3 regions of the Actinoallomurus liliacearum genome follow, and region 1 is predicted to be linked to each of the others. Evidence: riboswitches for the same ligand, from Rfam matches in the RefSeq annotation. Region 1 holds a riboswitch; each other region holds the start of a gene.

Region 1 (10,099 bases):
GCGCTCAGCATGCGGGCGATGTCGGAACCGCACACCCCGCAGGCCGCCACCTTGACCAGCGCCTCCCCCGGCCCCGGCTCCGGCCTGGGCACCTCCTCGACGCGGATGTCGCCGGGCGCGTGGAGGACGGCCGCACGCATGGTCTCAGGCACGAACGTTCCTTTCTGTGGATCTGTCCCGGGTCACGAGGAGGACCGGGCGAAGACGGTGGCGCCGGCGAGTCCGGCGGCGTTCGACGGATCGACGAGGGCCGTGCCGGCGTCGACGTAGGAGGGCGCCTGCCCGCCGTCGTGCGCCTTTGCCGCGGTCTGCACGGCCAGTTCGCCCTCATGGATCGGGTCGTTGAGCGCGGTGGCGACGTACTGCCCGTTCGGGATCTGCTTGACCGCCTCCATCAGCCCGTCGACCCCGGCGACCTTGACGTCGGTGCGCTTGTTCTCGCGCAGCACCTGCAGGACCCCGAGCGCCATGTCGTCGTTGTGGGCGTACACGGCCTTCACGTCGGGGTTCGCCTGCAGGAGGTCCTGCATCGCGGTGACCGCCTTGGACCTGATGTAGTCGCAGTACGGCCCCTCGACGATCTTGATCTTCGGGTTGGACGCCACCCCCTTGTGGAAGCCGTCCCGGCGGTCCCGGGCCACCGCGCCACCGGCGTCGCCCTGGATCTCGATGACCTTGCCGCCGGCGGGCCCGAGCGCCTTGGCGACCCGCTCGCCCACGATCTGGCCCATCTTCACGTTGTCCCGGCCGACGTGGGAGAGCGCGCCGGAGGGCACTGGGCGGTCCACGGTGATGACCGGGATGTTCGCCGCCTTCGCCGCGGCGAGGCCGGGGGCGACGCCCTTCGGATCGACCGGGTTCACCAGCAGGACGTTCACGCCGCGGGTGATCAGGTCCTGGATGTCGTTGTTCTGCTTCGTGACGTCGCCGTTCGCGTCGGCGAAGAGCAGCTTCGCCCCGGCCTTGGCCGCGGCCTGCTGGGCGCCGTTCTTGAGCTGTACGTAGAAGGGGGACTGCTGGGTGACCTCGCTGAAGCCGATGACCAACTGGCCGCTCTTCTTGGTGTCCGCGGCCGAGGTACCGCCCGGCTGCGTCGACACCGAACACGCCGTCGCGGCCACGGCGATCGCCGCAACCGCCCCAACAAGGGAGATCCTTCGCATTCTGCCCTCCAGGTCCGTTTCTGGGCACCAGACCGTAGGCGCGGCGTTCACAAGGGCGCAACATGTGCGTAATACTTTGCTCATGTGAGCGCGGTCACCTCGTCCCCCGACCGCTGAAGATGGCGAACATCGCAGCTGACCTGCGGATCCACTGCTCCGACGGGGCGGCCGATCGAGCCGACGACCACGCCGCGGTCCACGCGCGTTGAGACCCGCCGCCCCGCTCCGCCAAACCCCGACCGCACGTCACCGCCCCTGCGGCCACGGCATGGTCACCGGCGTCCGCTGCGCATAAAACGCACAGGACACCAGGGATCAGGACGCGCCCCATGCGCCATTACCGACGCGGATGATCAAAAGGTCGTGATCGCACCGGGGAGGCCGTCGAACTTGTGCCTCACCTCGGGCCTTGCCATTCTGCCGAAATGTGCCGAAAAAGGTATCGGCGCGCTCCATGAAGAGCGCGCCGAACCTCCGCCGCAGATCCTGGCCGAGCATGAGCGATCGCCCGTAGGCGCCGCCGTCTCAGCGAGGTCCGCGCCTACATGAGCCGCGCCAGACCATGCGCCGCGTCGAGCGGCTGATCGCACTCTGAGCGCCGAAGATCACGGCCGGATCCTCGCCGACATCTTGGGACCTCATAACGGACGGCAAAACCACGCCGAACGCCCGCGAACATCGGGACGCACCGGAGCCGCGCAGGGGAATTCATCCGGCTTTCTCGTCGGATTCCAGGCCCAGTTGGCGGGCCGCGGCCTGCACGGTCTGTTCGAGCAGGACGGCGATGGTCATGGGGCCCACACCGCCGGGGACCGGCGTGATGAGGCTCGCGCGGGTGAGGGCGGTCTCGAAGTCCACGTCACCGACGTTGCCGGGGTTGTAGCCGGCGTCGATCACGACGGCGCCGGGCTTGACGTCCTCGCCGCGGATGAACCGCGGCCGGCCGACGGCGGCGACCAGGATGTCGGCCTGCCGCACGATCGACGCCAGGTCGGCCGTGCGCGAGTGGCAGTACGTGACCGTGGCGTCGCCGGCCAGCAGCATCATCCCCACGGGCCTGCCGAGGATGGCGCTCCGGCCGACCACGACGGCGTGCCGGCCCGTGAGCTCGACGTCGTACTCCTCCAGCAGCCGCATGATGCCGCCGGGCGTGCAGGACGCGAAGCCCGGCAGCCCGAAGCTCATCGCGCCGAACGAGTGCAGCGTGAGCCCGTCGACGTCCTTCCCCGGCGCGATGGCCTCGAAGGCGGCGCGCTCGTCGATGTGCGGTCCGACCGGATGCTGGAGCAGGATGCCGTGCACTCCAGGGTCCTGCGACAGGGCGGTGACGGCGTCGACCAGCTCCGCCGTCGTGGTGGTGGCCGGCAGTCCCACGTGCCGCGAGGCGATGCCGGCCTTCTCGCAGCGGGCGCGCTTCATGCGGACGTAGGTCACGGACGCGGGGTCGTCGCCGACCAGCACGGTCGCCAGGCACGGCGGCGTGCCGGTCTCCCGGGTGATCTGCGCGGCCCTGGCGGCGCTGCGCTCGACGATGCGGCGGGCCGGGCCCGCGCCGTCCATGAGACGGGCGGTGTGCGTCTGGGTCACGGGCTGCTCCTGAACGGTCTGCGTGAGGGCGGCCCAGGCGCACGGCACGATCGAGCGGGCCGCTCCCCGGTGGTGCTCCACCTCAGCGCCAGTCACGGCCCGAGATTCACTCTAGTGACTCCGCTCGCACCGGGAACACTCTCTGGGGCAGGACTCGCGTTCCCGGGGGGTGTTCGATGACGATCTCCGAACGGTCGGCGGCCGGTGTCACCGTGCCGGACACGAAGCTGGCCGCCGAGGCCACCGAGTTGATCCGCGACGTCACGGACGAGCTGATCTACCACCACTCGCGGCGGGTGTACTGGTTCGGCAGTCTCCAGGGCCGGGCGCGCGGCCTGAGCTGGGATCCGGAGCTGCTCTACATCGGCGCGATGTTCCACGACGTGGGCCTGGGCGAGGCGCACCGCGGCAGCGGGCGGCGGTTCGAGGTGGACGGCGCCGACGAGGCCCGTCGTTTCCTGCGGCGACACGGTGTGCCCGAGGACAGCGTCCGGCGGGTCTGGACGGCCATCGCCCTGCACACCACACCCGGCATCCCCGAGTACCTGGAGCCGGAGGTCGCCCTGGTCACCGCCGGCGTCGAGTACGACGTGCTGGGCATCGGCTACGACTCCATCAGCGACGCCGACCGGGCGGCGGTCGTCGCGCTGCATCCGAGGCCGGATTTCAAGCGGCGCATCCTCCGGGCCTTCACCGAGGGTGTCGCGCCGCGCCCCGAGACGACCTTCGGCAACGTCAAGGCCGACGTCCTGGCCCACTACGTGCCCGGTTTCACCCGCGGCGACTTCGTGACGACCATCCTGGAGTCGCCCTGGTCCGAATAATGGGGTTCGGTCATTCGCCGCAGCTCAGTACGGTGTGCCGGTGATCACTGAAGCGACCTGGGCGATCGGCCCCGAACCGGTCGAGACGGCGGGGCTGCTGCGGACCTATTTCACCGACGTCGCCTCGCGCTACTACGGCAGGCCGGCCACCGAGGCCGAGGTCGACGCCGCGATGGCCGAGGATCCCAGCGACGACCTCGCCTGCTTCCTGGTGGGGCGGTACGCCGGGGTGCCGTCCGGCTGCGTCGGCCTGCGGCTGATCTCCCCCGGCGTCGCGGAGCTGACCCGGCTGTACGTCATCCCGGCCGGGCGGCGCACCGGCGGCGGCCGCGCGCTGCTGGCGGCGGCCGAGGACGCGGCGCTCCGGCTCGGCGCGCGCACGATGCGCCTCGACACCCGCCGCGACCTGGTCGAGGCCCGCGCCCTGTACGCCGCCCAGGGATACCGGGAGATCGAGCCGTACAACAACGGGCCGTACGCCGACCACTGGTTCGAGAAGCACCTCGGCCACTGAGCCCCCGGGCCCTGATCCCTGGCGATCGCTGCCCCTACGGCGCAGTGAACGCCAGTGAGCGAATTCACTACCGTCGCACGAGCGGCCCGGGACCCCGGAAGGGCGGGAGGCGGTATCGCAGGCGCTCAGCGGAGGTGACCGGACGCCCGCAGGTCGTCGAAGATGAGCTGATCGACCGGGGACACCCGGTCACGGTCGGCGTAGGAGAGCCAGACGACCTCCTCGATCTCGCTACTGGGCTCGAGAGTGCCGTGATAGTCGCCGATATAGCAGGTCATCCGCACCGTCACGCCGTCCCGATGGCCGTGCGCCTGCGCCTCGTACGTGCCCAGGGGCGCCACCGTCTCGGGGACGATCGAGACGGTGAGCTCTTCCCGGACCTCGCGGGCCAGGGTCTGCATGTCGCTCTCCCCCGCCTCCCGCTTGCCGCCGGGAAAGTAGTAGGCGTCCTTGCCACGCGAACGCGTGCTGAGGACCCTGCCATCCTCGACCCTGACCCACGCCACCTTGTCGATGACCGACATCTCGCCTGCTCCGATCCCCGGACGACCCTGACCCGCCCGACCCTACCGAGCGTGGCACGCGCCGCCCGGGGGCGGGCGTCGCGGGCCGCCGTGGAGCGCCGGGCGAAGCCGGGCGGCTCGGGTCGCGTGGGCATTTCGTGACCATCCACCAGGCCCTTACCGGATCACCGTGCGTCTTCGTCGGTCTCGGGGCGGCGCTCCGGGGCGCCGGGGACGACGTCGCGCTCGCCGGGCGCGATGACGCCCGCGCCGGTGTCGCGCGGGGTGCGCTGGACGGCGTTGAGGACGTGGTAGCCGAGCAGGACGGCGACGGTGCCGAGCGCGATGCCCTGCAGCGGGAAGTCGCTGGTGATCTTCAGGGTCACGTTGCCGATGGCCAGAATGAGGCCGGCGGCGACGGGGACGAGGTTGACCGGGTCGCCGAAGTCGACGCGGTTCTCGATCCAGATCTTCGCCCCGAGCAGGCCGATCATGCCGTACAGCACGACCGTGATGCCGCCGAGGACGCCGCCGGGGGTGGCGGCCACCAGCGCGCCGAACTTCGGGCACAGGCCGACCAGGACCGCGACGATCGCGGCGACGTAGTAGGCGGCGGTCGAGTAGATGCGCGTGGCGGCCATGACGCCGATGTTCTCGGCGTACGTCGTGGTCGGTGCGCCGCCGACGGCGGTCGCCAGCACGGTGGTGGCGCCGTCCGCGGCGATGGCGCGGCCGAGATACGGGTCGAGGTCGGCGCCGGTCATCGCGGCGACGGCCTTGACGTGGCCGGTGTTCTCCGCGATCAAGGCGATCACCGGGGGCAGCGCGACGAGGATGGCCGAGGTCTTGAAATCGGGGGCGTGGAAGTGCGGGAGGCCGAACCAGTCCGCCGTCTTGACGCCGCTCAGGTCGACGCGGAAGTGGGTGGTGACCTTGCCGCTGCCGTCGGGGGCGGTGATCCGGCCCGCGGTCCGGTCGAGGAGCCACGACAGGACGAAGCCGAAGACCAGGCCGATGAGGACCGCGATCCGCGACCAGAAGCCGCGCAGCACGACGGCGCACAGGACGACGACGGCCAGGGTGGCGAGCGCGACCCACTGGTCCTGCGGCCAGTAGACGTCGGCGACGACCGGGGCGAGGTTGAAGCCGATCAGCATGACGACCGCGCCGGTGACCACGGGCGGGAAGATCCGGTGGATGACCTGGGCGCCGAGGACGTGGATGACCAGGCCGACGACGGCGAGCGCCGCACCGGCGACGAGGATCGCGCCGGTCACCTGGGCGGTGCTCCCGCCGGCCGCGCGGATGGCCGCGACGGCGCCGACGAAGGAGGCGCTGCTGCCGAGGTAGCTCGGCACCTTCCCGGCGGAGACCAGCAGGAACAGGATGGTCGCGATCCCGGACATCATGATCGCGAGGTTCGGGTCCAGCCCCATCACGACGGGGAACACGAACGTCGCGCCGAACATGGCGACGACGTGCTGGGCGCCGATTCCGACGGTGCGGCCCCAGGACAGGCGCTCGTCCGGTCCGACGACCTCGCCCGGCGCGGGTGTGCGCCCGTCACCGTGCAGTTTCCAGCCGATCGCCATGGGGTCCTCCCGGGGGGGTCGCCGCGCGGGCATGGCGTAGTGGCCCGCCCGCGCTCGTGGAGCCGGTGCCTGCCCGACCCGCGCGCGGGCGGTCGGGCCTCAGATTCCCCGCATGCGCAGGACGTGCAGCGCGAGCGTGAGGTTGAGGCGGAGATGGGCGTCGTCGGTGAACGGACCCAGCAGGCGCTCCAGTTTACCGATGCGGTAACGGAGCGTGTTGTAGTGGAAGTGCAGCCGGCGGGCGGTCTCCGCGACGTTGAGGTTGGTCTCCAGCAGCACCTGCAGGGTGCGCCGCAGGTCGACGGCCTCGGGGTCCTGGTCACCGGCAAGTTCGCCGAGGGTCTCCCGGACGAAGGCGTGCAGCTCGGCGGTGTCCTCGACCAGGCTGAGCAGCCGGAAGACGCCGAGCTCGTCGAAGTGCACGACCGCTCCGTCGCCGTTCATCTGCCGCCCGACGCGTACCGCCCTGATCGCCTGGTCGTACGCGGACGGCAGGTCGCCGGGCTGCTGCGCCACCCGGCTCACCCCGGTGGAGAACGTCCGGTCCTGGTCGGCGAACACGGCGGCGGCGTCCTTGGCCAGCGCCGGCACGTCGCAGGCGTCGGCGGCGACGACCGCGACGACCTCGCCCGAGAATCCGGCCACCGCGGCGTTGCGGTCCCGGCGCCGGACCGCCGAGGTCCACGCGGCCACGAGCCGGTCCTGGAGGACGCGCTCCTCGGGACCGCGCGCCGGTCCACGGTCGAGGGCGGCGACGACCACGGTGGCGGACCGGCCGAGGTCCCAGCCGAAACTCGCGCTGTGCGCGATGACGTGCTCGTCGGCGCCGGACCGGCCGGTGAGGACGTCACGCAGGAAGTCGGCGCGGTACTTGCTCTCCACGGCCGACACGGCCTGCTGCTTGGTGATGACGAGGGCGACGACGGTGGCCACGCGTTCGAGGATCCCGACGTCGGCCGCCGCCACCCCGGCCACCGCCATCCGCCCGTAGGTGAACCCGCCCGCGACGACGGGCACCGAGATCGGCCCGGTCCCGGGGTCGTCGTCACACGTCACCGGCCCGGCGGGATCGGGCGCGGGCTCTCCCGGCGCGGCGTCGGTGGGCCACACCGGAGCGACGTCGGCCGGCGGCACGTCCGGGAGGACCTCCGGCATGGGCACCTCGCCCTCCACGGCCGGCGGGACGTCCGTCAGCGCGCTCTGCAGCCGGGCCAGGAGCGCCTCGTCGCCGGAGGCCGCGAGCCGGCGGCCGTCGCCGTCCAGGACGGCGACGGCGGCGTCCAGGAGGGTGGCGACCTCGTCGGTCACCTCCTGCAGGCCGCCGCCGCACAGCACGATCTGGATGAGGGCGCGGTGGACCTCCTCCCCGCGTGCCAGGACCGCGGCCTGCCGGTTGAGGACGCCGGTCAGGACCTGGTTGAGGATGTCGTCGAACCCGGCGTCCTCGGGCAGCCGGATCAGCGGGAAGTCGAGCCGGTCGGCCTGCTGGAGCATCTCGTCCGGCAGGCGGTCGAGATAGCGGCCCGGTTTGACGGCGAGGGCCGTCAGGCCGCAGGCGTCCAGGTCGGCGACCAGCCGGCCGAGGGTCTCGGGACGGTGGCGCAGCGGATAGCCGGTGGTCAGCAGCAGCTCGTGCGGCTTGACGCAGGCGAGGACGTCGGGGACCTCCATGACGTTGAGGCGCTGCACGACACGGTCGAGGCCGCCCGCCCCGGCGACGAGCCGGGCGCCCGCCAGAGTCGACAGCTCCAGAACCTCTTCAACGGACAGTCCGTACGCCGGCGTGCCGGAGCCGGCGGGACGCAGAGCCGGAGGACGAGATCCGCAAGAAGACGACATGGCCGCCCAATCTGCCGAAGTGACCCCCGAGTAACGATCACACGATGACGAGAAACACGAACGCTGGCAAGCATCCTTGGCAGGATTATCCATACGGCCATGGCTCGGAGCGGTTTACGTTCACGACCATGACACCCCGGCCGGGGCCCCGCGACCGAACCTGACGGTCCGCGCCGTGCGGGCCGGCGGGGGCGATCCGACCCATCGCGCCGCGGGAGGTCCGGGTGAGGCCGTCCACCACCGCGGGGCGGCGACGCGGCCCGCGCACCGCCCCGGCCCTGAGCCTGCCCGGCGCCGCCAGCCTCGGTGTCCGTGCCGTGCTCGGCGGTCCCCGGCGCGCCGCCCGCGCGGTCGCGGTGTTCCCCGCCACGACGTACCTGAGGGTGGACGGGCCCGCCGAGCCGGTCGTCGTCGCGCTCGTCACCACGGACGCCGTCCGGCCGCCGAACGCCGTGGTCCTGGCCGCGCCGGCACGGCAGGAGCCGTTCCGCGGCGTCCGCGAGGGAGACGTGGCGTTCATCGGTGACGGCGGCGTGGAGGTCGCCGCCCGGCTCCGCGTGCGGATCCGCCGCTGGTGGGATCCCACTCCGGTGCTCGGTCCGCTGTCGCTCGCCCGGCTGGCGCACGGGGCCCGCGCGCTCGGTGAGCTCGCCGGGCCCTGGGGGCTGAGCGGGCATCCGGTGCCGGACGTTCTCGCCGACAGTTGCGCGGCGGGCGACCTCGCCCACGCCGTCGACGCGGCGGAACGGATCGTCGGTCTGGGCCCCGGGTTGACGCCGAGCGGCGACGACGCGCTGGCCGGCCTCCTGCTCGCGCTGCGCCTGCTGGGCGGGGCGGTCCCCGGCGGGGGCCGGGCCGTCCGGCTGGCCGACTGGATCGGCGCCGCCGTCACCGCGTACGCGTGCGAGCGCACGACCGCCCTGGCGGCGACCCTGCTGCAGTGCGCCGCGCGGGGGCAGGCGAGCGTGGAGACCGCCGCCGTGCTGCGGGGCATCGCCGGCCAGGAACCCGTCGCGCCCGCCGCGCGCCGCCTCATCGACATCGGTCACACCTCGGGCAGCGACGTCGCCTGGGGCCTGCTGACCGGCTGCCGCGCCGCCCTCGCGCTCAGCGGCCGTGACCGCGGCGGCCGATCCCTCCCCCCGCGCTCCGGTCAGCCGTGACCGGGGAACGGCGCCGTCCTCCCACCGGCCACAATCGACCCATGACACTTTCCGGGAACCAGTACGAGATCGCCGCCGGCCCGTACGCCGCCGTCGTCACCGAGCAGGGCGGTTCGCTGCGCGCGCTGTCGAGGGACGGCCGGCCGCTGGTCCTCACGCACGACGCCGACGAGCAGCCGCCCGCGGCCTCGGGACAGTTGCTGGCGCCGTGGCCGAACCGGATCGATCGGGGACGCTATGAGTTCGGCGGCGAGGCGTACCAGTTGCCGATCAACGAGCGCGCGCTCGACAACGCCATCCACGGCCTCGTGCGCGAGGGCGCGTGGGCGGTCGCCGAGCACGAGGCGCACCGGGTGCTCCTCACGTACCGGCTCCTCGGTCACGGCGGCTATCCGTTCCGGTTGAACCTGACCGTGGACTACTCCCTCGACGCCGAGCAGGGCCTGACCGTACGCCTGTCGGCGCACAACGCCGGCACGCGGCCCGCCCCGTACGGGCACGGCGCGCACCCGTATCTCACGCTGGGCCGCCCGCTGGACGAGTGCGCCCTGACGATCCCCGCCGACCGGTACCTGGAGGTCGACGAGCGCGCCGTCCCCGATCCGGCGGCCCGGGACGTCGCCGGCACCGCGTACGACCTCCGCGACGGGCGGCGTCTCGGCGACCTGAAGATCGACAACCCGTTCACGGAGCTGCGCCGGGACGCGGACGGGCGCGCGTGGGTGCGCTTGGAGGACGGGGCCCGCTCGGTCGCGCTGTGGACCGACGAGGCGCATCCGTGGCTGGAGATCTACACCGCCGACGCGGCGCCCGGGGACATGCGCCGGGCGGGGGTGGGCGCCGAGCCGATGACCTGCCCGCCCAACGCGTTCGTCACCGGGACGGACCTGATCACGCTCGAGCCGGGCGCGAAG
Region 2 (10,099 bases), on a different contig from region 1:
TCTCGCGGTGGGCCGAACGGGAACGCGTCCGGCACGAGCGGCCGACCGTCGCGGCGGAGACGACCACCACGCCCTGACTTCACGACACGATTGGACCGGACCGAAGATGTTCCCTCACCTGGTGTTCGTCGGGGCGCGTCCCGAGATCATCGGCAAGCTCCTCGGTGTGCCCGTCACGCTGACCGCCATCGTGCGCACCGGCACCGACGAGACCTTCGAACGCAAGCTCGCGCTGCGGACGTTCAGCACCGACGTCACCGACGTCGACGCGCTGCTGGCCTGCGCCCGGGAGATCCACGCCTGGCGGCCGATCGACGCGATGATCGCGGCCACCGAGCACGCGCTGCTGCCCACCGCGATCGTGGGCGAGGCCCTCGGTGTCCGGGTGAACCCGGTCGAGGCCGTGACGCTCGCGCAGGACAAGGCGGCGATGCGGCGCCGGCTCGCCGAGCGCGGCGTCGAGACGATCGCCCACCGCGTCTGCACCGACGTCGAGGAGGTACGCGAGTTCCTCGACACCTGTCCCGGAGGCGTCCTCCTGAAGCCGGCCGACGGCAACGGGGGCCGGGGCGTCGCCCTCGTCCGGACTCCGGACGACATCCCGAACGCCTGGGCGCACACCGCGCCCGAGTCCCGCACGGCGGGCGTGCTCGCCGAGGAGTTCCTCACCGGGCTGGAGACCAGCGTCGAGACGATGAGCGCCGGCGGGCGGCACCGCGCGCTCATCGTCCCCGCCAAGCACACGTCGGGACCGCCGCACTTCGTCGAGATCGCGCACCAGATGCCGGGTGAGCACCCGCCCGAGGTCGTCAAGACGGCCACCGAGGCCGTGTTCGCCGCCCTCGACGCCATCGGCTACATGTGGGGCCCCACCAACACCGAGGTCATGATCGACGGCGACCGGGCCACCGTGGTCGAGATCAACCCTCGCTGGGGCGGGGCCCGGTACTGGGAGATGCTCGAGCTGGTCGTCGGCGTCGACATGGCCGAGGCCACCGCCCTGGCCTACGCGTACGACCGGCTGCCGGCCCCCTTCGACGTGCCGGCCGCGACGTGCGCCGTACGGCTCCTGACCCCGCCTCCCGGCCGGATCGTCGCGATCACCGGGCTGGACGAGGCCACCGCCGTCGACGGCGTCGTCCGCATCGGCGAGCTGAACCGGGTCGGCGACGTGATGCCCTCCCTCACCGACTTCCGGGGACGAGCCGGGTACGTCCTGGCGACCGGCCCCGACCGGCGGGCCGCGGCCGACATCGCCGAGCACGCCGCCTCCCTGATCGACATGCGGACGATCCCGGCCGCATCGAACGCGAAGGATGACGCCTCCATGCGCGACGACGTTCGGCAGACCCTGAGCAAGCTCCTGCCCGGCGTACGGTCCGACCTCGACGCCCTGATCCGGATCCCCTCCGTCAGCGCCGATCCCGCCCACGCGGCGGACGTACGGCGTTCGGCGGAGCTGACCGCGCGGCTGCTGAAGGAGGCGGGCGCGGCCGACGTGGAGATCCTCGACGACATCGAGGGCGGCCGCCCCGCGGTCGTCGCGCACTTCCCGGCGCCGCCGGACATGCCGACCGTGCTGCTGTACGCGCACCACGACGTCCAGCCGACCGGTGACCCCGGCGGCTGGACGAGCCCGCCGTTCGAGCCGGAGGAGCGGGACGGGCGCCTGTTCGCCCGTGGCTCGGCCGACGACAAGGCGGGCATCGCCGCCCACCTGGCCGTGCTCCGGTTCTTCGGCGGCCGGCCGCCGGTCGGCGTCACGGTCTTCGTCGAGGGTGAGGAGGAGATCGGCTCGCCGACGCTGGGCGCGTTCCTGGAACGGCACCGCGACAAGCTCACCGCGGACGTCTGCGTCCTCGCCGACTCCACGAACCTCGACGTCGGCACGCCGTCCCTCACGACGACCCTCCGTGGGATGACCGACGTCATCGTCGAGGTACGGGCACTGGAGCACAGCGTGCACTCCGGCATCTACGGCGGGGCCACCCCAGACGCCCTGACCGCGCTGTGCCGCCTGCTGGCCACCCTCCACGACGACGAGGGCCGGGTCGCCGTCGAGGGCCTCGTCTCGGCGCCCGCGCCCGCGGTGGACTACCCGGAGGAGCGGTTCCGCGCCGAGGCGGGCCTGCTCGACGGAGTCCGGCTGCTGGGCGACGGCACCGTCGCCGAACGCATCTGGACGAAGCCCGCGCTGACCGTGCTGGCCATCGACGCGACCCCGGTCGCCAAGGCGTCCAACACGCTCACCGCGACGGCCCGCGCCAAGGTCAGCCTCCGCCTCGCGCCGGGCGAGGACGCCCCGGCCGCGCAGCGGAAGCTGATCGAGCACCTGCGCGACCGTGCTCCCTGGGGCGTCGAGGTCGAGGTCACCGCGGGCAAGGCCGGCCGGCCGTACGCCGTCGACACCACGGGCCCGGCGTTCGAGGCGGCCCGCAGCGCCTACGGCCTGGCGTACGGCGGCGACCTCGTCCACGTCGGGATCGGCGGGACGATCCCGTTCATCGCGGAGTTCGCCGACGCCTTTCCCGACGCCGCGATCCTCGTCACCAGCGCGGGCTCCGACCCCGACTGCCGGGCGCACGGCCTCGACGAGAGCCTGCACCTGGGCGACTTCGAGAACGCCTGCCTGGCCCAGGTGCTGCTGCTCATCGAGCTGGCCCGCCAGAACGACAAGAACCAGCCGGCCCGCGCGATCTGACGGACCGGCCCATCGGCGAGGACGAGCCTGGCGGCGGCGCCGCCAGGCTCGTCGGCTCACCGCGCGACGGAGCGGGGGCAGGGACGGGCGCCGGGATCAGCGCTTCTCTCGGGACATGAGGGAAGAACCCGGCGTGCCGTCGGCTGCCGGGTCCTTCTCATCGGTCGCGGGTCAGGGCGTCGCGGCCCAGCCGGGCATGGGGAAACCCCCGAGCAGCTCGCGGATCTCCGCGGCGACCTTGTCGAGGGCCGCCTCGTCGTCGGCGGACGCGACGGCCTGGTCGATCGACGCCGCGACGAACGGCATGTGCTCCTCGGTGAGGCCGCGAGTCGTGATCGCGGCGGTGCCGAGCCGGATGCCCGACGGGTTCCACGGCTTGCGCGGGTCGAAGGGCACCGTGTTGAAGTTCAGCTCGATGCCCGCACGGTCGAGCGCCTTGGCCGCCGGCTTGCCGCCGATCTCCTTGTTCGTGAGGTCGATCAGGATGAGGTGGTTGTCGGTCCCACCGGAGACGAGGTCGAACCCGCGCTCGGTCAGCGCGGCGGCAAGGGCCCGGGCGTTCGCGACGATCTGGCGGGAGTACGCCTTGAAATCCTCCTGGGCGGCCTCTTTCAGCGCCACCGCGATCGCGGCGGTCGTGTGGTTGTGCGGGCCGCCCTGCAGGCCGGGGAAGACCGCCTTGTCGATCGCGGTGGCGTGCTCCTCGGTCGTCAGGATCATGGCGCCGCGCGGGCCGCGCAGGGTCTTGTGCGTCGTCGTGGTGATGACGTCCGCGTGCCCGACCGGCGACGGGTGCGCGCCGCCCGCGACGAGCCCGGCGATGTGCGCGATGTCCGCGACGAGGACGGCGCCGACCTCGCGGGCGATCTCGGCGAACGCTGGGAAGTCGATCGTCCGCGGGATCGCGGTGCCGCCGCAGAGGATGACCTTCGGGCGTTCCGCACGAGCGAGGTCGCGTACCTCGTCCAGGTCGATCCGGCCGGTCTCGCGGCCCACGCCGTAGTGCACCGGCCGCAGCCATTTGCCGGTGATCGACACGGGCGACCCGTGGGTGAGGTGACCGCCGTGGGCGAGCTCCAGCGACAGGAACGTGTCGCCCGGGTTCAGGAACGCCAGGTGGACGGCCAGGTTGGCAGGCGAGCCGGAGTACGGCTGGACGTTGGCGTGGGCGGCGCCGAACAACTCGCGGGCACGCGCCTTGGCCAGTTCCTCGACGGGGTCGACGACCTGCTGGCCCTCGTAGTAGCGCTTGCCGGGATAGCCCTCGGAGTACTTGTTGGTGAGGACGGAGCCGGTCGCCTCCAGCACGGCGGGCGAGACGTAGTTCTCCGAGGCGATGAGGCGGATCTTGTCGTGCTGCCGTTGCGCCTCGGCCTCGATCAGCCCGGCCACGTCGGGATCGGCGGCGGTGAGGTGGGACAGGGGCGGCTGGTGCATGGGGCCTCCAGATACGGGCTCCCAGCACCCAGGCGCGCGGTGCCAGATCTGTTCGCTCCCCGGTGGTGAACTCCACCTCATGCGCCAGTCGCGGATCACATCCTAACGGACGGCTCCGCCGTCGATCGGGATTTCGCGCGGGACGCGTTCGGCCCGGTTCCGCCGAGGCGGGACCGGGCCGAACGGTGCTGCGATACGCGGAGCTAGTTGCGAGCGCGCTGCATCGCCGCGTGGATGGCGGCGCGCTCGGCGCGCAGCTTGGCCAGCGCCTCCTCGAGGATGGCCTCGCCGTCGGCGTCGCTGCGCCGCTCCTTCACGTAGGCGAGATGCGTCTTGTAGGGCTCATTGCGCGGCGGCGCCGGCGGGTTCTCGGGGTCCTTACCGGCGGGGAACCCGCACCGGGGACAGTCCCACTGGTCGGGAACCGCGACGTCGGTCGCGAAACTCGGCCGGGACTCATGCCGGTTCGCGCAGTAGAAGCTCACCCAGACGCGCGGGGCCGCCTCACCACGCTCGGCCTCTCCCATCGGGCCAGCACCGACTCGGCTACCCCGAATAGCGTTGCCACTACCCACGGACTACTCCTCGCTTCCTTTGCCGCCGCTGCGCGAAGCGGCGGCCGTCAACACACTGCGGGTTTGGCTCGTACTCAGCCGTGATGGCCGTGCTTGAGCAGCAGACCCAGCGCGATGATCGACGCGAACCAGATCACGCCCGCGCCGATCGTGAACCGGTCGAGGTTCCGCTCGACCACGGACGACCCGCCGAGCGACGAGCTGATGCCGCCGCCGAACAGGTCCGACAGCCCACCGCCCTTCCCCTTGTGCAGGAGGACGAGCAGCACCATCAGCGCGCTCGTGATGATGAGCACGATGGAGATTGTGATGATCACAGCAGTTCAGCGCTTTCGTGATTCACCCCGCTGCTCGCGGGGAATGTTCGCGTATTCAGGTCATCCGCTATCGAGGGTACGACGTTCCACCGCGTGGTTCAGCAGAAACGCGCAGTCTGATGCGCAAGATCACACGGGTAGCTCGCGATACCTGCAGATCTTGACGAACTCCCCCGCGTCCAGGCTCGCTCCACCGACGAGCGCTCCGTCGATGTCCGGCTTCGCCATGATGCCGGCGATGTTGCCGCCCTTGACGGAGCCCCCGTAGAGGATGCGGACCTGATCGGCGAGGTCTCCACTGTACAGCTCGGCCAGCCGCGTGCGGATCGCGCCGCAGACCTCCTGCGCGTCTTCCGGCGTGGCGACCTCGCCGGTGCCGATCGCCCACACCGGCTCGTACGCGATCACGATGCGCTGCGCCTGGTCGGCCGGGACCTTCTGCAGACCGCCTTCGACCTGGGCGAGCGTGTGGGACAGGTGCTCGCCGGCCTTGCGGACCTCCAGACCCTCGCCGACGCACAGGATCGGCGTCAGGTCGTCCTTGAGGGCCGCCTTCACCTTGGCGTTGACGAGCGTGTCGTCCTCGTGGTGGTACTGGCGGCGCTCGGAGTGCCCGGCCAGGACGTACGTGCAGCCGAGCTTGGCGAGCATCGCGGCGGAGATCTCGCCGGTGTAGGCGCCCTTCTCGTGCGGCGAGACGTCCTGCGCGCCGTACACGAGCTTGAGCTTGTCGGCGTCCACGAGCATCTGAATGCTGCGGATGAAGGTGAACGGCGGCAGCATCGCGACGTCCACCGCCTCGTAGTCGGCGTCCTTGAGGCCGAAGGCGACCTTCTGGACGTGCGCGATGCCCTCGAAGTGGGTGAGGTTCATCTTCCAGTTGCCGGCGATGAGCGGCTTCCGCTGCTGCGGGGCGGGTTTCGATGCCACGATCAGTCCTCCAGGACGGACAGGCCGGGCAGCGTCTTGCCCTCGAGGTACTCGAGGCTCGCGCCGCCACCGGTCGAGATGTGGGAGAAGCCGTCCTCGTCGAGGCCGAGCTTGCGCACGGCCGCGGCCGAGTCGCCGCCGCCGACCACGGTGAACGCGTCCGAGGCGATCAGGGCCTCCGCCACCGCGCGGGTGCCGCCGGCGAAGGCGTCGAACTCGAACACGCCCATCGGGCCGTTCCAGAAGACGGTGGCCGCGTCGGCGAGCTTGCTCGCGAACAGCTCACGGGTGCGCGGGCCGATGTCCAGGCCCTCGCGGTCGGCCGGGATCGCGGTGGCCTCGACGGCCTCGTGCTCCGCGTCGGGGGCGAACTCGGTGGCCGCCAGCACGTCGACCGGCAGGACGAGGTCGACGTCGCGCTTGGCCGCCTCCTCGATGAACCCGCGGACCTGGTCGAGCTGGTCCTCCTGCAGCAGCGACTTGCCGACCTCGTGGCCCTGGGCCTTCAGGAAGGTGTACGCCATGCCGCCGCCGATGATCAGGCGGTCGACCTTGCCGAGGAGGTTGGCGATGACGCCGAGCTTGTCGGAGACCTTCGCGCCGCCCAGGACGACGACGTACGGCCGGGCGGGGTCGCCGGTGAGGCGGCGGAGCACGTCGACCTCGGCGGCGATGAGGCCGCCGGCCGCGTGCGGGAGCCGCTGCGGCACGTCGTAGACGCTGGCGTGCTTGCGGTGCACGGCGCCGAAGCCGTCGCCGACGTACAGCTCGGCGAGCGCGGCCAGGCGGTCGGCGAACTCGCCGCGCTCGGCGTCGTCCTTGCTGGTCTCACCGGCCTCGAAGCGGAGGTTCTCCAGGAGGGCGACCTCGCCGTCCTGGAGCGCGTCGACGGTGGCCCGCGCGGAGTCACCGACGGTGTCGGTGGCGAAGCGGACCTCGCGGCCCAGCAGCTCGCCCAGCCGCTCGGCGACGGGCGCCAGCGAGAACTCCGGCTTCACCTGCCCCTTGGGGCGGCCGAGGTGGGCGCAGACGATGACGCGCGCGCCCTTGTCGGCGAGCTTGTTGATGGTCGGGACGCTGGCCCGGATCCGGCCGTCATCCCCGATCACGCCGTCCTGCAGCGGAACGTTGAGGTCCGAACGGACCAGCACCCGCTTACCGCGCACGTCGCCGAGATCGTCGATCGTGGACATGCTCATTGATCGCACTCCTGGTCGTGTCGGAACGAGCGCAGCAGGTCCGGGACCTGCTGCGCTCGTTCGTGGGTTCGCCGTCACCGGCTCACGGCGCACTCGCGCCGATCACTCGGCGCGCGCCCGCCGCCCTCGGCTCAGAGACGGGAGCCCACCAGCTTGGTGATGTCGACGAGGCGGTTGGAGTAGCCCCACTCGTTGTCGTACCAGCCGACGACCTTGACCTGGTCGCCGATCACCTTGGTGAGCCCGGAGTCGAAGATGCAGGACGCCGGGTCGGTGACGATGTCGCTGGAGACGATCGGGTCCTCGGTGTAGGTGAGGATCCCGCGCAGCGGGCCCTCGGCCGCGTCGCGCAGCGCCGCGTTGACCTCCTCGACGCTGGTCTCGCGGCCCACCGTGACGGTGAGGTCGGTGGCCGAGCCGGTCGGCACCGGAACGCGCAGCGCGTAGCCGTCGAGCTTGCCCTTGAGCTGCGGCAGCACGAGGCCGATGGCCTTGGCGGCGCCGGTGCTGGTCGGGACGATGTTCAGGGCGGCGGCGCGGGCGCGGCGCAGGTCCTTGTGCGGGCCGTCCTGAAGGTTCTGGTCCTGGGTGTAGGCGTGGATCGTGGTCATCAGACCGCGCTCGATGCCGAACGTGTCGTGGATGACCTTGGCCATCGGGCCCAGGCAGTTGGTGGTGCAGGACGCGTTCGAGATGACCGTGTGGAGCGCCGGGTCGTAGGCGTCGTCGTTCACGCCCATCACGATCGTGACGTCCTCGTTCTTGGCCGGCGCGGAGATGATGACCTTCTTCGCGCCGTTCTCGACGTGGACCTTCGCCTTGTTGGCGTCGGTGAACAGGCCGGTCGACTCGATGACGATGTCGACGCCCAGGTCGCCCCAGGGCAGCTTGGCCGGGTCACGCTCGGCGAAGGCCTTGATGGACTTGCCGCCCACGGTGATCTCGTCCGCGCCGGCCTTCACCTCTTCGGACAGCCGGCCGAGGATGCTGTCGTACTTCAGCAGGTGGGCGAGCGTGGCGTTGTCGGTGAGGTCGTTGACCGCCACGATCTCGACATCGCCACCGGCGGCGTTCAGCGCTCGCCAGAAGTTACGGCCGATGCGGCCGAAGCCGTTAACGCCAACCCGGATGGTCACGGCACCGATCTCCTCATGCTTCGCGCCCCCGGAGGCACCCAGGGGCCTGTGAACCTGACGTGTGCTCTCGTGGTCGACCCTACCGAACCCGTCGTGACGTGACTGTAACCACCGGGCCGGAACGACCGGTCCGCCGCCCTGCCGGGAGCCAACATCCGAATGGCGGGCGGCGGACCATGCCCAGCGTAATTGGTCTAGACCTAATGGTCTAGACCAAATCGATACAGATCGCCCCATACGTCCCCTAGTGATTCGCATCACTCCAGGCCGTCGCCGACGGGGGCGACCACCACGGCGCCGAGGATCGCCCGTCACCGCGGTGCCTCGCCGAGTACGTCGCCGGTACGACCACCGCCCCGACCCGGCGTGGGTCACCCGCCGGGGCCGGCGGACGCGAGCCGGCCCGCGCGGGCGTCGAGATAGCGCTTCTCCGGCACGCTCGTCGCGTACCGGGCGGCGGTCCGGTACGCGTCCAGGGCCTCCTGCCGGCGGCCCGCGGTCTCCAGCAGGTGGGCCCGTACGGCATGGAGCCGGTGGTGGCGCGCCACGCGGTCGTCGGCCTCCAGGCCGGCGACCAGGTCCAGGCCGTGCCGCGGACCGTGCACCATGGCGACGGCGACCGCCCGGCCCAGGGTGGTCATCGGGTTCGGCGCGACGCGCTCCAGCAGCTCGTACAGCGCCAGGACCTGCGGCCAGTCGGTGTCCTCGACCCGCTCGGCCTCGTCATGGACCGCGGCGATGGCCGCTTGGATCTGGTACGGCCCGAGCTCGCGGGTGCGGGACAGCGTCGCGGTGATGAGGGCGACGCCTTCGGTGATGAGGCCCCGGTCCCAGCGGCCGCGGTCCTGCTCGGCCAGGGGGACGAGCGAGCCGTCCGGGCGCGTACGGGCGTCACGGCGGGCCTCGGTCAGGAGCATGAGGGCCAGCAGCCCGGCGACCTCGCCGTCGTCCGGCAGCAGCCGGCGCAGCAGGCGGGTCAGGCGCAGGGCGTCGGCGGTCAGGTCGTGCCGCTGCAGATCGGGACCGGCGCTGACGGTGTAGCCCTCGTTGAACATCAGGTACAGGACGTGCAGCACCGCCCGGAGCCGTTCGGGGCGTTCGGCCGGCGGCGGGAGCTCGAATCTCGCGCCCGCCTTGCGGATCGTCTGCTTGGCCCGGCTGATGCGCTGGGCCATGGTCGGCTCGGGGACGAAGAAGGCGCGGGCGATCTCGGCGGTGCCGAGCCCGCCGACCGCCCGCAGCGTCAGCGCGACCTGCGTCGGCGGCGAGAGGGCGGGATGGCAGCACAGGAACAGCAGCGTCAGGCTGTCGTCGTGCCCGCCCGAAGGCCGCTGGTCGGCGGCGGCCGCGACCAGGAGTGCGGGCGGAGTGGCGAGGAGGTCGGCGTCCTCCCGCCGCCGGCGCGCCGCGTCGCTGCGGACCCGGTCGGTGAACCGCCTCGTGGCGACGGTGGCCAGCCAGCCGTACGGATTGTCCGGGACGCCCTCGGCGGGCCACTGGGCGGCGGCGGCGAGCAGCGCCTCCTGAACGGCGTCCTCGCAGCCGTCGAAGCGGCCGTAGCGGCGCATGAGGGCCCCGAGGACCTGCGGCGCCAGGCGGCGCAGCAGGTCCTCGAGCGGCTCGTCGGACGGCGCCCCGGCAAAGGTCACAGAGTGTTCCCGGCGGCCTCGTGCAGGATCGGCCAGACCTCGACCGCGCGCGTCGAGGCGAACGGCAGCTCGGCGGCGATCTCCAGCGCGCGCCGCTCCCCGTCCACGTCGATCAGGTACCAGCTCGCCAGGTACTCCTTGGTCTCCAGGTACGG
Region 3 (10,099 bases), on a different contig from region 1:
GCAGGCCCTCATCCTGCTCATTCTGATCCAGTTGCTGTACCAGTTCGCCATGCACGCCTGGCTGGGGCGCACGCTCGGCAAGGCGGCGATGGACCTGCGCGTCCGCGCGGTCACCGGCGACGACCGCCGCCCCGGCCGGGGGAACGCCTTCCGCCGCGCCGTCGTCACCACCGCGGGCGGTACCGGGCTGTACTGCGCGGCCTGGATATTCCTCCTGGAGGGCCTCTTCTTCCTGGCGCTGGTCACCTGGCTGCTCGCCGTCGCCGCCTTCGCCGCCACCAGCCTGCCCGCGTTGTTCGGCGGCCGCCGCCGTACGCTCGCCGACCTGTTCGCCCGGACCGCCGTCGTCCGCGCCCGTACGTACCAGCGCGTCGCGGCGACCGCGCGGCAGGGCGCCGCCCTGGCCTGGGACGGCGCCCAGGCGGCCGGGCAGGCCGCCCGGGACACGGCGCGCGAGCAGGCCGCCCGCCTCGCTCAGGCGGAGAACATGCGGCGCGCTCTGAACTCAGAGCGCGCGGACCAGGTGCGGGGCATGGGCAGGCGGCTCGGCGGCCGGCTCAAGGACACGTATCGGGAGCGCGCGTCCGGCCGGTCGCCCCGAGAAGCGCCACCGCTCCCGAACCCCGGCCCGACGCCGGCCCTGCCGCCGCCGCGACCGCGATACGACCCGCTCCAGGGCTCGTACGACCTGCGCGCGCCGCAGGCACCGTACATCCCGCCGCAAGCGCCGCCCCCGCCCCCCGAGGAGCGGCCCCACCCGGACGACCGCTGACCAGAGCCGCCGAACACGGCGACACGGACGCCCGCGGGCGCGGCGACGCGGGACGCGGCGGACACAACGCTCGGTGAACACATCATCGACAGCGCGACAAAACGACATAAATAACTATGATTTGGAGCGCGTCGATCAGCTTCACCGAGCCTTCGTGCCGGCCACCGGACACCCGTCGCCGGGTCATCGGTCATCGGCGGGGTGCGGAAGCCTCGTCAGTGATGAAACAGCCTCAGGCCGGTGCGGACGAGCGTGATCCGGTGCTCGCGGCAGGCGGCCTCGACCTCGTCCGACCTGATCGATCCGCCGGGCTCGGCGATGTACCGAACGCCGTGGCGACGGGCGTGGTCGACGTTGTCGCGGAACGGCAGGGCCCCGTCGGAGGCGAAGGCGACGCCGTCGAGGCGGCGGAGCCACCGGGCGCGGTCGTCGGCGCTCAGCTCCCCGGCCGGTGCGGACAGCGCCTGCGCCAGGCGCTCGCCCTCGTCCGGGGTGAGGTCGCCCTCGATGAAGCGGAGCCGCCAGTTGATCCGGTCCTGGCGCCGGACGTCGGGTCGGAAGGCGAGGGCGCGAACGGCCGAATGGCGGCGCAGCCACCAGGTGTCGGTCTTGGCCCCGGCCAGGCGGGTGCAGTCGACTCGGGACTGCTGGCCGGCACCGATCCCCAGCGTCATGCCACCACGCAGGTAGCACACGGAGTTCGACTGGGTGAAGCGCAGGACCGCCAGGCCCAGCAGCAGATCCTCCGCCGCCTCCTTCGGAAGCGCGCCGTCCGTCTGGTCCAGCAGGGCGGTGGAGAGTCGGACATCGTCGCGGTCCTGGCCGAGGCGCAGGCCGAAGATCTCCCGTTCCTCCCGGGGCGGAGGAACGAATGTCTCGTCAGCCTCGATGACGATGAAACGGCCCTTCTTCTTCCCGCTGAGCCGCTCGACCGTACCCGGCTCGAAGCCGGGCGCGATGATGCCGTCGCAGAACACGCCGGCCAGAAACTCGGCGAGTTCGGTGTCGACCGGATGCGAGACGGCGGCGAAGTCGCCGTAGGACGATCTCGGGTCGGCGTCCCTGGCGCGCAGATAAGCGCTGGTCAGAGCACCGATGCCGGTTCCGGCCAGGCCGTAGGGTTCTGCGGCGACCTCGTCGACGGGCCCCGCCACCGCGACGCCCGCGGGTGAGACGTGCTTGAAGGACGCGGCCGCCGGCCTGCCGAGGGCCCGGCTCGCCTGCCGCACCAGTTGCCACCCGTTGAGCGCGTCCAGCAGGTTGATGAAGGACGGTTCTCCGTGCAGTACGCGCACCGGCCACCTGCCGGGCGCCAGGGGTACGGCGCGCGCCGTCTGGTGCGGGTTGGTCCCATAGCGCAGCTCCACGTCATGGCCTCCTCAGCGGACATCGCTGACGGAGACGCCCAGGCGGTCGACGCTCACATCGGGTCGGCCGCTCCCCGGTGGTCGTCCACCCTCGCCAGTCGCGGCCCGGCCCACCCTACTGGCAGAGCGCAGGAGTGGTCACGCCGCCATAGCCGGAGGGAGGCCACCGGACGGAACGCTCGGTGAAGCCTCGGACGGCGGCCCCCGAACTGGGACAAAGGACCCCGTCCGGGAGCCTGTCGGTCGACTTCACCGAGCCTTCGGGCCACAGGCCGACGGCGAGAAGCGCCCGCCCCAGCCACACGAACGCCGGGGACGGCGGCACGCGGCCCCCGGGGTACGTCGGCGGTGGTGTGGGTCAGCGGGCGGGGAGGCCGAGGTGGCGGGCGATGAGCATCCGCTGGACCTCGGAGGTGCCCTCGCCGACCTCCAGGATCTTGGCGTCCCGGTAGAAGCGGCCGACCGGGTACTCGTTCATGAAGCCGTAGCCGCCGAAGATCTGCGTCGCGTCGCGGGCGTTGTCCATGGCGGCGTTGGAGGCGACCAGCTTGGCGATCGCCGCCTCCTTCTTGAACGGTTCGCCGGCGAGCATCCGCGCCGCCGCCGCGTAGTAGGCGAGCCGCGCCGTGTGCGCCCGCGTCTCCATGTCCGCGACCTTGAACTGGATCGCCTGGTACTCCCCGATCGCGCGGCCGAACGCCATGCGTTCGCGCACGTACTTCAGGCACTCGTCCACGCAGCCCTGGGCGAGACCGACCGACAGCGCGGCGATGGCGATGCGGCCCTCGTCCAGGATCCGCAGGAACTGGGCGTAGCCCCGGCCGCGCTCGCCGACGAGGTTCTCCTCCGGGACGCGGACGTCGTCGAAGGACAGCTCCCGGGTGTCGGAGGCGGACCAGCCGACCTTGGAGTACTTCTTGCCGGCGGTGAACCCCGGCGTGCCCGACGGCACGATGATCGTGGAGATCTCGCCGTCGCCGGTCAGCGCCGCCACGGTGACCGCGGCGGTGACGTCGGTGCCCGCGTTCGTGATGAACGCCTTCGACCCGTTGATCACCCAGTGCCCGTCCTCGAGGCGCGCGGTGGTGCGCATGCCGCCGGGCACGTCGGTGCCGCCGCCGGGCTCGGTCAGCCCGAACGCCGCCAGCCGCTCCCCCGAGCACAGCCGGGGCAGCCACTCGCGCTTCTGCTCCTCGGTGCCGAACCGGTGGATCGGCATCGCGCCGAGGGAGACGCCGGCCTCCAGCGTGATCGCGACGGAGGAGTCGACGCGGGCCAGCTCCTCCAGCGCGATGCACAGGGCGAAGTAGTCGCCGCCCATCCCGCCGTACTCCTCGGGGAAGGGCAGCCCGAACAGCCCCATCTTCCCCATCCGGGCGACGATCTCGTACGGGAACGCCTCGCGCTCGTAGTAGTCGCCGATGACCGGCGCCACCTCGTCCCGGGCGAACGTCTCGACGGTACGGCGCAGCGCCTCGTACTCCTCGTCGAGGGTGAATCCGATCATTGGTCGCTCCCTTGTTCTCGGGACAGGGCCTGGACGACGCGGGACGGGCTGGGGCGTCCGAGGCGTTCGGCCATCCAGAGGCTCGTCTCGGCGAGGCGGTGTACGTCGACACCGGTCTCGATGCCCAGGCCGTCGAGCATCCACACGAGGTCCTCGGTGGCCAGGTTCCCCGTCGCGCTCTTGGCGTACGGGCAGCCGCCCAGGCCGCCCGCCGAGGCGTCGACAATGGTGACGCCGCAGCGGAGCGCGGCCAGGGTGTTGGCGAGCGCCTGCCCGTAGGTGTCGTGGAAGTGCACGGCGAGCCGCCCGGCGTCCACGCCGGACTCCAGCAGCGCGCCGATGAGGGCGGTGACGTGCCCTGGAGTGGCCACGCCGATCGTGTCGCCCAGGGACAGCTCCGTGCAGCCGAGGTCGAGGAGGCGGGTGGCGACCGAGACGACCTGCTCGATCGGCACGTCGCCCTCCCACGGGTCGCCGAAGCACATCGAGACGTACGCGCGCACGTCCAGGCCGCCCGCGCGGGCCCGCTCGACGACGGGCGCGAACATCTCCACCGACTCGTCGACCGTCCGGTTGAGGTTGCGCCGGGCGAACGTCTCGGTCGCGCTGCCGAAGATCGCGATCTCGGTGACGCCCGCGTCGAGGGCCCGGTCGAGGCCGCGCTCGTTGGGGACCAGCACCGGGTAGCGGACGCCCGCCGCGCGCTCCAGCCCGCCGAGCAGTTCGGCGGCGTCGGCGAGCTGCGGCACCCACTTCGGGTGCACGAAGCTCGTCGCCTCGATCACCCGCAGCCCGGCGCCGGCGAGGCGGGTGATGAACTCCCGCTTCACCTCGACCGGGACGACCGCCGATTCGTTCTGCAGGCCGTCGCGGGCTCCGACCTCGTAGACCGTGACCTTGGCGGGCAGCCCGTCGAGTGGCACGCGCATCGTTCAGTCTCCCTTCGGGGTGACGACGGCGAGGACCTCGTCCAGGGCGACCTGCGCGCCGGGCTGGACGGTCAGCTCGCCTACCACGCCGTCGACCGGCGCGGTGACGGTGTGCTCCATCTTCATCGCCTCGACGATCACCAGCGGCTGGCCGGCGACGACCTCGTCCCCGTCGGCCGCCTTGACGGCCGCGACCGTGCCCGGCATGGGGCTGCGCACGGCGCCGGCCGCGGCGGTGGTCTCGGCGGTCCGCGCGGCGAGCGGCTCGGTCTCCTTCAGCGACCAGACCCGCCCGTCCCGGCCGAGCCAGCACACGTCTCCGTCGCGGACGCACGTGAAGCGCGTACGGTCCCCGGCGTGGTCGACCAGCAGGTGCGCGCCGTCGCGGCGGGCCGCGACCCGTACCGGATCGCCGCCGTCGACCGAGACCTGCGCGTCGGCGGCGCGGCCGCGGATCCGCACCTCGCGGCCGGCGATCCGCCAGGTCGTCCAGGCGGGCTCGCCGAGCCGCCAGCCGTCCAGGACGTCCCACGGGCCGGGGGCGGGCACCTCCAGCGCGAGCATCCGCTCCAGCGCGGCCGCGGCCAGGACGTCCCCGGGGATCTCGCCGTCCGCCGGGTCGGCGGGGCGGCGCTCCACCAGGCCGGTGTCGAGCCGGCCCGCGGCCACGTCCGGATCGGCCAGCAGCGAGCGCAGGAACGCGATGTTCGTCCCGACGCCCAGCAGCGTGTACGAGGCCAGTGCCCGGTCGAGCCGGCGCAGCGCGCTCGCGCGGTCCGGCCCCCGGGCGATCACCTTGGCGAGCATCGGGTCGTACGAGCCGCCGACGACCGCGCCCTCGTCCAACCCGGAGTCGACCCGCACGTCGAGACCGTACGGCTCGTCGAGCAGCAGCACCCGGCCGCCGGTGGGCAGGAAGCCACGCGCGGGGTCCTCGGCGTACACCCGCGCCTCGACCGCGTGCCCGTCGAACGCCACGGCGTCCTGCCCGAATGGCAGCGGCTCGCCCGCCGCGACCCGCAACTGCAGTTCCACCAGGTCCAGGCCCGGCCGGCCGTCGATCGCGACCGCGCCCTCGGTCACCGGGTGCTCGACCTGCAGCCGGGTGTTCATCTCCATGAAGAAGTACTCGTCGGGGCGGTCGGCGGAGACGATGTACTCGACCGTGCCCGCGCCGACGTAGCCGACGGAGCGGGCGGCGGCGACGGCGCTGGCGCCCATCGCGGCCCGGATCCGCTCGCCGTCCGGGCCGGCGAGCAGCGGGGACGGCGCCTCCTCGACGATCTTCTGGTGGCGGCGCTGGAGGCTGCACTCGCGCTCGCCGAGGTGGACGGCGTTCCCGTGCGCGTCGGCGAACACCTGGATCTCGATGTGCCGGGGCTGGTCGATGTAACGCTCGACGAGGAGCGTGTCGTCGCCGAACGCCCCGCGCGCCTCCCGCCGGGCCGCCGCGATCGCGTCCCGCAGCGCGGCCGGGTCCTCGACCCGGCGCATGCCCTTGCCGCCGCCGCCAGCCGACGGTTTGAGCAGCACCGCCGCGCCGGAGTTCAACCCGACCTCCATCGCGGCCTCGGCCAGTTCCTCGTCGGTCAGCCCGGCCTCGTCGCGGCCCGGGACGACGGGGACCCCGGCGGCGGCGACCGTGCGCTTGGCCCGGATCTTGTCGCCCATCGCGGTGATCGCGTCCGGCGGCGGGCCGACGAAGACGATCCCGTGGTCGGAGCACGCGCGGGCGAGGTCGGGGTTCTCGGCCAAGAACCCGTAGCCGGGGTGAACGGCCTCGGCGCCCGTCCGCACGGCCGCCCCGACGACCTCCTCGACGTCGAGGTAGCTGCTCACACGTACGGCGGCGTCGGCCTCCCGTACGTGCCGGGCGTCCGCGTCCGCGTCGGTGTAGGTCACCACGGACCGGACGTCGAGCCGCCGCAGCGTACGGATGATCCGGCAGGCGATCTCGCCGCGGTTGGCGATCAGGACGGAGTTGAACATGGTCACATCCGGAAGATGCCGTAGCCGACGGGTTCGAGTGGAGCGTTCGCGCAGGCGGCGAGGGCCAGGCCGAGCACCCGGCGGGTGTCGAGGGGGTCGATCACACCGTCGTCCCAGAGGCGCGCCGTCGAGTAGTACGGGCTGCCCTGCCGCTCGTACTGTTCCCGGATCGGCTTCTTGAACTCCTCTTCCTCCGCGGCCGGCCACTCATCGCCGAGCTGGTCGCGGCGCACGGTGGCCAGCACCGACGCGGCCTGCTCGCCGCCCATCACGGAGATCCGGGCGTTCGGCCACATCCACAGGAAGCGCGGCGAGTAGGCCCGGCCGCACATCGCGTAGTTGCCCGCGCCGAACGACCCGCCGATGATCACGGTGAGCTTCGGCACCCGCGCGCACGCGACGGCGGTGACCATCTTGGCCCCGTGCTTGGCGATGCCCCCGGCCTCGTACTCCCGGCCGACCATGAAGCCGGTGATGTTCTGCAGGAACACCAGCGGGATCGAGCGCCGGTCGCACAGCTCGATGAAGTGCGCGCCCTTCAGCGCCGACTCACTGAACAGGATGCCGTTGTTGGCCACGATCCCGACGGGCTGCCCGTGGATGTGCGCGAACCCGGTGACGAGCGTCGTCCCGTACCGCTCCTTGAACTCGTGGAACCGGCTGCCGTCGACGATCCGCGCGATGACCTCGCGCACGTCGTACGGCGTCCGGGAGTCGGGCGGGACGATGCCGCGCAGCTCCCCGGGGTCGAAGGCGGGCTCCTCGGCCGGGATCGTCGGCCACGGCGCGGGGCCCGGCGGCTCCAGCGTCGAGACGATCGACCGGACGATGCGCAGCGCGTGCGCGTCGTCGTCGGCGAGGTGGTCGACGACGCCCGAGACGCGCGAGTGCACGTCTCCGCCGCCCAGGTCCTCGGCGCTGACGACCTCCCCGGTCGCGGCCTTCACCAGCGGTGGGCCGCCGAGGAAGATCGTGCCCTGCTCTCGGACGATGACGGTCTCGTCGCTCATCGCCGGGACGTACGCGCCGCCGGCCGTGCACGACCCGAGCACCGCGGCGATCTGCGGGATGCCCTGCTGGGACATCGTCGCCTGGTTGTAGAAGATCCGGCCGAAGTGCTCCCGGTCGGGGAAGACCTCGTCCTGTTTGGGCAGGAACGCTCCCCCGGAGTCGACGAGGTAGACGCACGGCAGCCGGTTGTGCAGCGCGACCTCCTGGCCGCGCAGGTGCTTCTTCACCGTCATCGGGTAGTACGTGCCGCCCTTGACGGTCGCGTCGTTGGCGATGATCACGCACTCGCGCCCCGACACCCGCCCGACGCCGGCGATGACGCCCGCGGCCGGGGCCTCGTCGTCGTACATGCCCGTGGCCGCCAGCGGGGACAGCTCCAGGAAGGGCGAACCCGGATCGAGCAGCGCGTCCACCCGGTCCCGTGGGAGCAGCTTGCCCCGCGCGACATGCCGCTTGCGGGCGCGCTCGGAGCCGCCCTGGGCCGCGCGGGCCAGGCGCTCGCGCAGCTCGGTGGCGAGCGCGAGGTTCTCCTCGGCGTTGCGCTCGAACGCCGCACCGCGCACGTCGACGCGGCTCACCAGCCGCGGAGCTTCCGACACAGGCCCTCCTGTTAACGATCGTTAACAAGTCCGATGTTAATCAACGTTAACAGGCGTCGTCTAGACTCGTGGCATGGCAGAGGTCAGCGCTCCCCCGACCCGCCGACTGGAGATACTTTCCGCGGCGGCGGAGCTGTTCGCCCGGCGCGGCTACCACGGCGTGTCCATCGGCGACCTCGGCCGCGCGGTCGGCCTCACCGGCCCGGCGCTGTACCGGCACTTCCGCGGCAAGGAGGCCCTCCTCGTCGAGATGCTCGTCGACATCAGCGAGCGCCTGCTGACCGAGGGCCGCCGACGCGTCGCCGCCGCCGACACCCCAGACGTGGCCCTGGACGCCCTGCTTCGCTGGCACATCGACTTCGCCCTGGACAACCCGGCCCTGATCACCGTCCACGTCCGCGAACTGGGCAACGTGCCGCAGCCGGAACGCCGCGAGATCCGCCGCCTGCAACGCGCCTACGCCGAGGAATGGGTCCGAGTGCTCCTCCTGATGCACCCGACCGCCGCCGAGGACCGCGCCCGCGCCGCCGCCCACGCGATGTTCGGCCTCCTCAACTCCACCCCGCACAGCACCGGCGAGCTGAACCGCGACACGATGGCCGCCCTCCTCCACGCCATGGCCACCGACGCCCTTACTGGCGCCTTCCGCGCCTAGGCGGTCTCCTCCTCAACGACAACGACCTCGACACACTGTTCACCGTTAGATCCACTCCATGACGACTTTCGCCAGCTCAAACCCGCCATTCTTCAGCCACCGCCTTTATCAACGCGAGCGAAGCCTCTGGCGACAACGCCAGTTCTCGAATATCCTCCCAGATTCGTCCGATCTGGGCCACCTGGTCAGGTCGCTCGATGACCTGCCCTCTAAGGGCGGTGTCCAAGTTTGCGAGTTCCATCCCGTCCAGCTTCGCGATCATGAACGGGCAACCGGCGTAGTACTCGGTACCGGCGGGCACTACCTTGACGACGATGTTCCATCGCTGCGCCATAGCATGAAGATGCACTAATTGCTCACAAAGCACCTCCTTACCGCCGACCGGGCGCCGAAGTACGTACTCGTCAATAATGAAAATACACATCGGCGGGTTCTCATCGTTCAATATCGCCTGCCTCTCAATCCTACGGCGCACGATTTCGTCGACATCGATCCCTGAGTGCCGATTGTGCTGGATGACAGCGCGGGCGTAGTCCGGCGTCTGGAGCAGTCCAGGGATCACAGCGAACTCATAGTTCTGGATCATGTTGGCGTGCGCCTCGGCAGACAACCATCTGTCGGTCCACACCGTAGGGATCTCGCGCGCCACCCACTTCTCGAAGTAACGGGCGAGGTAGCCATTGGTCCGCAGTGCCTCGTCACAGCGGTTCACGTCGTCGAGGTGAGGGGTGCGGCGGCCGTTCATCCACTGGCTGACGGTCGAGGGGGCGACGTGCAGGATCTCGGCGAATTGCTTGCCGGTCAGACCGGCCGCCTCGCAGGCGTAGGCCAGCTCTCTACCCCACGCGTCGAGCGCTGTCTCTCGTTTCGGTGCCATCGGGGGTTCACATCCTCGTGTGAATGGCTTTCGGGACTTCACGCGCAAGCGACGGTGGGTTCGCACTTCTCAGCCTATCCCCTTGCGGCCACGCTGTGTAGCACCATCCTCACGCTAGGAGATCAGCCAATGAGGCCGTACACGAGTGAAGAGATAAGCGCTTTCGCGAAGTGGCTCACGCAGGCCTGCCAGGAGGTCGGTCTGACCGCGGAGCAGTACGGGGCAAAGGTCCGAATCATCGCGCAAAGCCACTTCCTCACCGAAGAAGTGGAATGCCGCCCCGACGGCGACGGAAACCTCCGGTGGTGGTGGTCCTGGGGTAAGCCGATCGCCGCCAGGAACGACTCGGCGCGCGTTCTCACCCCGGACGAGGTCGACGACCTCGTCGACGTC

The links. Region 1 has a riboswitch for ZMP and ZTP ahead of ABD978_RS23465 (bifunctional 5,10-methylenetetrahydrofolate dehydrogenase/5,10-methenyltetrahydrofolate cyclohydrolase). Riboswitches for the same ligand answer to the same signal wherever they lie in the genome.
Region 2: linked by a shared signal. The riboswitch ahead of ABD978_RS02245 (serine hydroxymethyltransferase) and the one ahead of ABD978_RS23465 (bifunctional 5,10-methylenetetrahydrofolate dehydrogenase/5,10-methenyltetrahydrofolate cyclohydrolase) in region 1 are both predicted to bind ZMP and ZTP.
Region 3: linked by a shared signal. The riboswitch ahead of ABD978_RS31815 (phosphoribosylaminoimidazolecarboxamide formyltransferase) and the one ahead of ABD978_RS23465 (bifunctional 5,10-methylenetetrahydrofolate dehydrogenase/5,10-methenyltetrahydrofolate cyclohydrolase) in region 1 are both predicted to bind ZMP and ZTP.

The regions. Positions count from the first base shown of each region.
Region 1 covers NZ_BAABHJ010000016.1:146,662-156,760, reverse strand. The annotation lists gene ABD978_RS23475 (galactitol-1-phosphate 5-dehydrogenase) at 1-152, opposite strand, end outside; gene ABD978_RS23470 (substrate-binding domain-containing protein) at 183-1,163, opposite strand; gene ABD978_RS23465 (bifunctional 5,10-methylenetetrahydrofolate dehydrogenase/5,10-methenyltetrahydrofolate cyclohydrolase) at 1,872-2,750, opposite strand; ZMP/ZTP riboswitch at 2,775-2,856, opposite strand; gene ABD978_RS23460 (HD domain-containing protein) at 2,927-3,574, shown strand; gene ABD978_RS23455 (GNAT family N-acetyltransferase) at 3,615-4,088, shown strand; gene ABD978_RS23450 (NUDIX hydrolase) at 4,214-4,612, opposite strand; gene ABD978_RS23445 (uracil-xanthine permease family protein) at 4,777-6,183, opposite strand; gene ABD978_RS23440 (PucR family transcriptional regulator ligand-binding domain-containing protein) at 6,283-8,022, opposite strand; gene ABD978_RS23435 (oxamate carbamoyltransferase subunit AllH family protein) at 8,247-9,185, shown strand; gene ABD978_RS23430 (aldose 1-epimerase family protein) at 9,227-10,099, shown strand, end outside.
Region 2 covers NZ_BAABHJ010000001.1:476,710-486,808, forward strand. The annotation lists gene ABD978_RS02235 (MFS transporter) at 1-77, shown strand, start outside; gene ABD978_RS02240 (M20/M25/M40 family metallo-hydrolase) at 107-2,701, shown strand; gene ABD978_RS02245 (serine hydroxymethyltransferase) at 2,873-4,138, opposite strand; ZMP/ZTP riboswitch at 4,158-4,240, opposite strand; gene ABD978_RS02250 (RNA polymerase-binding protein RbpA) at 4,342-4,713, opposite strand; gene secG (preprotein translocase subunit SecG) at 4,788-5,030, opposite strand; gene tpiA (triose-phosphate isomerase) at 5,160-5,966, opposite strand; gene ABD978_RS02265 (phosphoglycerate kinase) at 5,963-7,153, opposite strand; gene gap (type I glyceraldehyde-3-phosphate dehydrogenase) at 7,291-8,295, opposite strand; gene ABD978_RS02275 (RNA polymerase sigma factor) at 8,667-9,944, opposite strand; gene ABD978_RS02280 (YciI family protein) at 9,941-10,099, opposite strand, start outside.
Region 3 covers NZ_BAABHJ010000027.1:49,499-59,597, forward strand. The annotation lists gene ABD978_RS31810 (RDD family protein) at 1-772, shown strand, start outside; gene ABD978_RS31815 (phosphoribosylaminoimidazolecarboxamide formyltransferase) at 988-2,139, opposite strand; ZMP/ZTP riboswitch at 2,169-2,251, opposite strand; gene ABD978_RS31820 (acyl-CoA dehydrogenase family protein) at 2,498-3,646, opposite strand; gene ABD978_RS31825 (hydroxymethylglutaryl-CoA lyase) at 3,643-4,575, opposite strand; gene ABD978_RS31830 (acetyl/propionyl/methylcrotonyl-CoA carboxylase subunit alpha) at 4,579-6,564, opposite strand; gene ABD978_RS31835 (carboxyl transferase domain-containing protein) at 6,567-8,174, opposite strand; gene ABD978_RS31840 (SACE_7040 family transcriptional regulator) at 8,248-8,829, shown strand; gene ABD978_RS44045 (DUF397 domain-containing protein) at 8,826-8,918, opposite strand; gene ABD978_RS31845 (helix-turn-helix domain-containing protein) at 8,906-9,706, opposite strand; gene ABD978_RS31850 (hypothetical protein) at 9,836-10,099, shown strand, end outside.